Regions from separate parts of the Bradyrhizobium sp. 62B genome, predicted to be linked through region 1. Evidence: riboswitches for the same ligand, from Rfam matches in the RefSeq annotation. Region 1 holds a riboswitch; the other holds the start of a gene.
What was found. Region 1 has a riboswitch for S-adenosylmethionine ahead of ML401_RS04505 (homoserine O-acetyltransferase). Riboswitches for the same ligand answer to the same signal wherever they lie in the genome.
Positions count from the first base shown of each region.

Region 2: another riboswitch for S-adenosylmethionine. It lies ahead of ML401_RS33610 (O-succinylhomoserine sulfhydrylase); the one in region 1 lies ahead of ML401_RS04505 (homoserine O-acetyltransferase).

Region 1 is NZ_CP092841.2:948,914-953,121, reverse strand. It holds gene ML401_RS04515 (alpha/beta fold hydrolase) at 1-601, shown strand, start outside; gene metW (methionine biosynthesis protein MetW) at 738-1,400, opposite strand; gene ML401_RS04505 (homoserine O-acetyltransferase) at 1,402-2,598, opposite strand; SAM riboswitch at 2,689-2,768, opposite strand; gene ML401_RS04500 (chorismate mutase) at 2,926-3,774, shown strand; gene hisC (histidinol-phosphate transaminase) at 3,810-4,208, shown strand, end outside.
Region 2 is NZ_CP092841.2:6,987,995-6,992,202, forward strand. It holds gene ML401_RS33595 (hypothetical protein) at 1-28, opposite strand, end outside; gene ML401_RS33600 (PAS domain S-box protein) at 133-549, opposite strand; gene ML401_RS33605 (2'-deoxycytidine 5'-triphosphate deaminase) at 655-1,791, opposite strand; SAM riboswitch at 1,872-1,951, shown strand; gene ML401_RS33610 (O-succinylhomoserine sulfhydrylase) at 2,026-3,213, shown strand; gene ML401_RS33615 (SGNH/GDSL hydrolase family protein) at 3,348-4,208, opposite strand, start outside.

The DNA of each region.
Region 1 (4,208 bases):
CGCGCATCTCGTCGGCCTCTCGATGGGCGCCTATTCCTCGCTCCAGATCGGATTGAACGCGCCGCAGCGCGCGCTGTCGATGACGCTGGCCGGCGTCGGCTCCGGCTCGGAGATCGAGAATTTGGAGGCTTGGCGCAAGCAGTGTCGCGCCAATGCCGAGCAGTTCGAGACGCTGGGCTCGGTGGAAGTCGCAAAGGTCACGCGCGAGGCGCCGAGCCGGATCCCCTTCCTGGTGAAGGATCCGCGCGGCCACGCCGATTTCTACGCCGCGCTGGCGCGGCACGACGCCAAAGGCTCGGCGCGCACGATGCGCGGCTTCCAGGGCGGCCGCCCCTCGATCTTTACGATGACGGACGCGATCCGCGCCGCCGCGACGCCGGCACTGATCATCTGCGGTGATGAGGACGATCCCTGCGTCGGCGCGAGCCTGTTCCTGAAGAAGCACCTTCCCGCGGCGGGGCTCGCGATGTTTCCGAAGTCCGGCCACGTGCTCAATCTCGAAGAGCCCGCGCTGTTCAACGAGACGGTGGCACGGTTCGTGACGCTGGTGGAAGCGGGACGCTGGCCAGTACGCGACCCGAGGTCGCTGGCCCCACACTAGCTGTCGTTCCGGGATGCGCCGGAGGCGCAGGCCCGGACTCCATCGGGCTGCGGGGCACTGTTGCACGATGAATTCTCGGATGCGCAATTGCGCATCCGAGCTCGCGCTTCGCGCGCCCCGGAATGACGGAGAGAGACTACTTCCCCCCGCCGCGGCTCAGCAGAAACACGCCCTGCTCGCCGAACATGTTCCACACCCACCAGGGCAGGTTCAAGGGCACCGGACGGCCGTAGAGATCGAGCGCCACCGAACGCTCCATCTTGACGTTGATCTCGTCGCAGAGCTCGACGAAATCCTTGATGGTGCAGAAATGGATGTTGGCGGTGTCGTACCAGGTCGCCGGCAAATTCTCGGTGCGCGGCATGTGGCCGCCGATCAGGAGCTGGAGCCGCATCTTCCAGAAGCCGAAATTCGGGAACGACACGATTGCGCGGCGGCCGATGCGCAGCAGATTCTCCAGCACCACCCGCGGCTGCCGCGTCGCCTGCAGCGTCTGCGACAGGATCACGTAGTCGAAGGCGTCATCGGGATAATTGACGAGATCGGTGTCGGCATCGCCCTGCACCACCGCAAGGCCCTTGGCGACGCAGCGATTGACGCCCTCGCGCGACAGCTCGATGCCGCGGCCGTCGATGCCGCGGGTCTCCAGGAGCTGAAGCAGGTCGCCCTCGCCGCAGCCGACGTCGAGCACCTTCGAGCCCGGCTTGACCATTTCGGCCACCAGCCGATGATCGGCGCGAAAATCACCGGACCGTCCGGTCGTAACGCCGCCCAGCGGCAATACGTCCTGCGCAGACATGCTAGCTATCCTTCAGCCCGCGGGCCTTGCCTGCCGATTGCAGGAAGGCGCGGGAGATGTCGAAGAATTCGGGAACGTCAAGCAGGAAGGCATCATGGCCGCGATCGGTCTCGATCTCGGCGAACGACACCCGCGCGCTCGACGCGTTCAGGGCATGCACCAGCGCGCGCGATTCCGAGGTCGGAAACAGCCAGTCGCTGGTGAAGGAGACGACGCAGAAGCGGGTCTTGATATCCGCGAACGCCTTTGCGAGCACGCCGCCATGGTCGGCGGCGATGTCGAAATAGTCCATCGCGCGGGTCAGATAGAGATAGGCATTGGCATCGAAGCGTTCGACGAAAGAAGAGCCCTGGTAGCGCAGGTACGACTCGACCTGGAAGTCGGCGTCGAACGAGAAGGTCGGCAGCTCGCGGTCCTGCATGCGCCGGCCGAACTTGCGATGCAGCGCCGCGTCCGAGAGATAGGTGATGTGCGCCGCCATGCGCGCCACCGCGAGCCCGCGATGCGGATGGATGCCGTGATCGGCATAGCTGCCGCCGTGCCAATCGGGATCGGCCATCACGGCCTGGCGGCCGAGTTCGTGGAAGGCGATGTTCTGCGCCGAGTGCCGCGTCGCGCAGGCGATCGCCAGCGCGGAGAACACGCGGGCCGGATACGCCGCGGTCCATTGCAGCACCTGCATGCCGCCCATCGAGCCGCCGACCACCGCGAACAGCGTGTCGATGCCGAGCCGGTCGATCAGCATCGCCTGCGCGCGCACCATGTCCGGAATCGTGATGACGGGAAACTCGAGACCCCAGACCTTGCCGGTGGCGGGATTGATCGACGCCGGCCCGGTCGAGCCCATGCAGCCGCCGATCACGTTGGAGCAGATGATGAAGTAGTGCTTGGGATCGATCGGGCGGCCGGGGCCGACCAGCGTCTCCCACCAGCCGGACTTGCCGGTGACGGGATGCACATTGGCGACATGCTGATCGCCGGTCAGCGCATGGCAGATCAGAATTGCGTTGGAGCGATCGGCGTTGAGCTCGCCATAGGTCTGATAGGCGATCTGGAACGGGGAGAGATCGACGCCGCAATCGAGCCGCAGCGGCTGCTCGGCGCCGAAATGCGCGATCTGCGAGCTCGGATGATCCACCTCGTGCGACCGCTCGTCGGCGCTGATCGCAGGACTCGGTATCGACTTGACGCCACCCATCTGACCATCGACCTCGTTCGCGATCAAACCTTGATCGCCACTTGCATCAGGCCATGAAAAACCCGGCCTGAACGATAGGTTCGGCCGGGATCGGAAGCGTCCCCGGCCTGTTTAGCGAGTTTTTTAACGTGGCTGCAAGCCGGCCGGCTCAAATGACCACGGAACGGATAAAAACTACCGTCTTGGGCGGTTTTCGTCAAGTCGCGGCCCGGATCGGTTCAATTCGCCTCTGTCGCGCGGGACGAAAAGGACGTCATTTCTCTTTGCTTTCGCCGCTCCGACTGCCTAATCAGGGCATTCCCCCATCGGAACGATCGACAGCCAGACATGTCCCAACGTCCGCCCGCGCCACCATCGCTGCAGGAACTGCGCAAGGAGATCGACGCGATCGACGAGGGCATGCACCGCCTGCTGATGCAGCGCGGCGACATCATCGACCGCCTGATCCAGGTCAAGCAGACCCAGGAGGTCGGCTCGGCGTTCCGCCCGGCGCGCGAGGCATCCATGATGCGCGAGCTCGTGCAGCGCCATCGCGGCATCCTGCCGCTCGACACGGTCGAGAGCATCTGGCGCGTCATCATCTCGACCTTCACCTATGTGCAGGCGCCGTTCTCCGTGCATGCCGACATCTCGGCCAGCGAGGCGGCGATGCGCGATTCCGTGCGCTTCAATTTCGGCTTCACGGTGCCTTACGTCGCCCATTTCAGCGCGCAGGCCGCGGTCGAGGCGGTGGCGAAATCCAAGGGCGATTTGGCAATGGTCTCGGCAACCTCGAGCCGCACGCCGTGGTGGCTGGAGCTGGAAGCGGACGGCGCGCCGAAGATCATCGCGCGGATGCCCTTCATCGAGCGTGCCGACCATCCGGCCGCATTGCCGGTCTTCGCGATCTCGCGCGTCGCCGACAGCGCCCTGGTGACCGAGGTCGAGACCTTCAGTGTCCGCGTGTCCGGCTGGAACGCGGAGGTCGCGCGCGCGCTCTCGCCGCTCGCCGAGATCGTGGCGGTGCCCGACACCGCCTTCGACGGCGCGGCGCTCCTGGTCTCGGTCACGAGCGCGACCAGCATCGACAAAATCAGGGCTGCCCTGATCGAGGCGGGGGCCTCGGTGCGCTCTGTGGCCCTCGTCGGCAGCCACGCAACGCGCTATACGGTGCCCCCGACCGGGGCGAAATCGTAAACCGCGCGCCCGCCCCGCCATTTTCGGAGTTCAAGATGTCCCGCCCCGTGCCGAATCCAGGCATTCTCGATATTGCGCCCTACACGCCCGGCAAGAGCCCGGTCGCCGAGCCGGGCCGCAAGGTGTTCAAGCTCTCCGCCAACGAGACGCCGTTCGGGCCCTCGCCCAAGGCGATCGAAGCCTTCAAGCGCGTCGCGGATCACCTGGAAGACTATCCGGAAGGAACCTCCCGCGTGCTGCGCGAGGCGATCGGCCGCTCGTTCGGGCTCGATCCCAACCGCATCATCTGCGGCGCCGGCTCGGACGAGATCCTCAATTTGCTGGCCCACACCTATCTCAGCCACGGCGACGAGGCGATCTCGACCACCCACGGCTTCCTGGTCTACCCGATCGCGACCATGGCGGTCGGCGCCAAGAACGTGGTCGCGCAGGAG
Region 2 (4,208 bases), 1.3 Mb from region 1:
CCTGCGCGGCGTCTGAGACGGCGGTCATGTTCACTCCCGATCATGATTTCGATCGAGTGTGTCACCGCACCCCACGGCAGGCAACATGACGGCCGCGCAGGGCGCCCTGCGCGAGCGCCCGCCAATTCCGCATCACGAAGTTTGCGGCGGCGTCTTGGCTGCGCGCTCACGCTCGACCCGTTCGGTGACGTCGCGCGCCATCGCCACTGATCCCAGCACGTTGCCGCCGGAATCCCGCACCAATGCGAACGTCATCTCGATGTAGAGCTTGCGTCCGCTCTTGTGCAGCGCGCGGGTCAGCGTCGGCTTGCCCGCAAGCTTCACGCTGCCGCTCGCGAGCGCGGCCTCGAAACCTTTCCAGTGCGCGGCGCGCAGATGTTCGGGAATGATCAGGTCGAGATTCTGGCCGAGCGCTTCCGCGGCGGTGAAGCCGAACAGGGCCGTCGCTGCACCGTTCCACCGCATGATCGTGCCGGACCGATCCGAATAGATCAGCGCGTCCGCGACGTTCTCGGCAATCTTTGCGTCGAGTTCGGATGGATTGCTCATCTCGTCACCTCGTAGTCCGGATGGAGCGGAGCGCAATCCGGGATCGTGCCACAAGCGAGACTGTCCCGGATGACGCTTGCGCTCCATCCGGGCTACAGGATCGCGCTACACCCGGAAATGCTTCGATAGTTTGAGGCCCTGGGCCTGGTAATTGGAGCCGATGCGCTGGCCGTACATCGCGTCGGGGCGGGCCAGCATCTTCTCGTAGACGAGGCGACCGACGATCTGGCCGTGCTCGAGGATGAACGGCACTTCGCGCGAACGCACCTCCAGCACGGCGCGCGAGCCCAGCCCACCGGCGCCGGCATAGCCGAAGCCGGGATCGAAGAATCCGGCATAATGCACGCGGAATTCGCCGACCAGCGGATCGAATGGCACCATCTCCGCGGCGTAGTCCGGAGGCACCTGCACGGCTTCCTTCGACGCCAGGATGTAAAACTCGCCGGGATCGAGGATCAGGCTGCCGTCGGGACGGGCCGAGATCGGCTCCCAGAAATCTTCCACCGCGTAGCCGGAGCGGCGATCGACGTCGACGACGCCGGTGTGGCGCTTGGCGCGGTAGCCGACGAAGCCGCTCGCCTTCTCGCCGGAGAGGTCGACGGAGACAGCGACACCGCCCGACAGATCGGCATCGTCGACATCGACGAGACGCTTAGTGGCGTGCAGGCCGTCGAGCTCGTCGGCGTTGAGGATGGCATCGCCGGTGCGGAAGCGCACTTGGCTGAGGCGCGAGCCCTCGCGGACCAGCACCGGAAACGTCTTCGGGCTGATCTCGGCATAGAGCGGACCGTGATAGCCGGCGCCGATCATGTCGAAGCGGCGGGTGCCGTCGGCGATGACGCGGGTGAAGACGTCGAGCCGGCCGGTCGAGCTCTTGGGGTTCGCGGCCGCGACGATCTCCGGCGGCAGCGCGAGGCTTTCCAGCAGCGGCACGATGTAGACGCAGTTGGTCTCCAGCACCGCACCGTCGGCGAGGCTGAACTCGTGCAGCTTCAATTCGTCGATGCGCTCGGCGACGGTTGAGCCGGGACCGGGCAGGAAGCTGGCGCGGACGCGATAGGCGATGTCGCCGAGGCGCAGATCGAGGCTCGCCGGCTGGATCTGGCTCTCGACGAAATCATAGGCGGGCAGGATGAGCCCCGCCTCCGCCATCGCCGCGATCATGCGGTCGGGCAGGATACCATTGGCGTCGGGCGCGACCGTGAACGTCAACCGGGGGTCCTCATCAGGGGTCAATTGCATCCGGACATGCCGGAAATACAAGTCTTTTACGGCTATCCGATGGACGCCTTGACGGAAAGGGCATTGCGGAATATGAGCATCACTTATCCCGTGGTGATTTGAGCCGGCCGGCTTGCAGCCACGTTAAATAAGTCGCTAAACAGGCCGGGGACCTCTGTGATCCCGGCCCGTGGAGATATCCAGGCCGGTTTTTTTGTGACCGTCTTCGACGAGACGGTCATGTCGGAGGGTCCTATGTCGAAGTCGCCTGCTGCTTACCGCCCCGAAACCCGCCTGGTCCATTCCGGCACCCTGCGCTCGCAATATGGCGAGACGTCGGAGTCGCTGTTCCTGACCCAGGGCTACGTCTACAACAGCGCCGAGGAGTGCGAGGCGCGGTTCAAGGGCGAGGATCCGGGCTTCATCTATTCGCGCTACTCCAATCCCACCATCGCAATGTTCGAGCGCCGCATGATCGAGCTCGAGGGCGCCGAAGCCGCCCGCTCGGCGGCGACAGGCATGGCCGCGGTGACGACCGCGATCCTGGCGCCGCTCAAGGCCGGAGATCACGTGGTGGCCTCACGGGCGCTGTTCGGCTCGTGCCTCTACGTCGTGCAGGACTTGTTGCCGCGCTATGGCATCGAGACCACGCTGGTCGACGGGCTCGACCTCGACCAGTGGCAGCGCGCATTGCGACCGAACACCAAGACGTTCTTCCTGGAGAGCCCGACCAATCCGACGCTGGATGTGCTCGACATTCCCGGGATCGCCGAGATCGCGCACAAGGGCGGCGCGCGGCTCGTGGTCGACAACGTGTTCGCAACGCCGATCTGGCAGAGCCCGCTCGCGCTCGGCGCCGACGTGGTGGTCTATTCCGCGACCAAGCATATCGACGGCCAGGGCCGCTGCCTCGGCGGCATCATCCTGTCCTCGGAAGCCTTCATCGCGGAACACATCCACAATTTCATGCGCCAGACCGGGCCGTCGATCTCGCCGTTCAACGCCTGGGTCCTGCTCAAGGGTCTGGAGACGCTGGGCGTGCGCGTGCGCGCGCAGACCGATACCGCCTCGCGCATCGCCGAGGTGCTGGCGAGCCATCCGAAGATCGCACGGCTGGTCTATCCCGGACGCGCCGATCATCCGCAGGCGGCGCTGGTGAAAAAGCAGATGCGCGGCGGCTCGACGCTGGTCGGCTTCGAGGTCAAGGGCGGCAAGGCTGCCGCGTTCCGCGTGCTCAACGAGCTGAAGCTTGCGCGGATCTCGAACAATCTCGGCGACGCCAAGAGCCTCGTCACGCATCCGGCCACCACGACGCATCAGCGCCTGAAACCGGAAGACCGCGCCGCGCTCGGCATCGGCGAAGGTTTCATCCGCTTCTCGGCAGGCCTGGAGCATCCGGACGATCTGATCGAGGATCTGACGGCGGCGCTGGAGAAGGCGTGATCGCTTGGTAGGGCGGGTTGGCCGAAGGCGTAACCCGCCGCTTCCGTTTCCGCACAGACAGACAATGGCGGGTTACGCCGAGCAGATGCGCTTCGCGCATCTACAGGGCTAACCCCGCCCTACGCGCCGTCTTTTCACATCGGCCGGTACGTCCGCACGTCCGCCGGCACGTTCACGCCGAGCCTGATCTGGCCGACGGAGCGGATGATGTCGTCGCCGAGCAGCTGCGCGAAGCAGGCATAGCCCCAATCGTTCATGTGCAGGCCGTCGGCGATGACGAAGCTCTCGACCGGGATCGATTGGTTCTCGTGCCAGTCGCGCATCACCTCGAAGCGCGGAAAGATGCCGACGTGACGCAGCTCGGCGACCTTGCCGAGCAGGTGCACCATCTTGCCGGCACTCTCCTTGCGCTGGTTGACGGCGGGCGAATATTGCGGATCGACCAGCACGATGTCGGCGCCGCCCGCGGCCTGGATGCGGCTGATGCCGTCCTCGACCAGTTTTGCGGTCTCGCCGGGATCGAGATTGCGCAGCACTGCGTTGGTGCCGACCTGCCAGATCACGAGATCCGGATGCACGTCGATCACCTGCGTCTGGAGGCGCTTCATCATCTCGGGCGCGTCCTCGCCGCCGACGCCGGCATTGACGACGGTGATGTCCGCGGTCGGATAGTGCCGGCGCAGCTGCGCGGCGAGCCGGTTCGGATAGTTGAACTCCGGCGAGCTGGCGCCGAAGCCTGCGGTCGACGACGAGCCGAACGCGACGATGAGGACGGGCTTGCCCGCAACGAGCTTGCCCGCGACATGCGGCAGCGAGCCCATCGCCTTCGCGCCGCCCTTGTTCGCGTCTTTGGGCGGCAGGCAAGGCACGCGGCTGAAAATATCGGCGGCGGATTTGGCGACCTGCTTCACCTTGTCGATGGCGCGCGACGTGACGCCGCGCTGCTCCGGTGAGGTCACCGCAACGGTGGTCTGCGAGGGCGAGGTGGGGGCGGG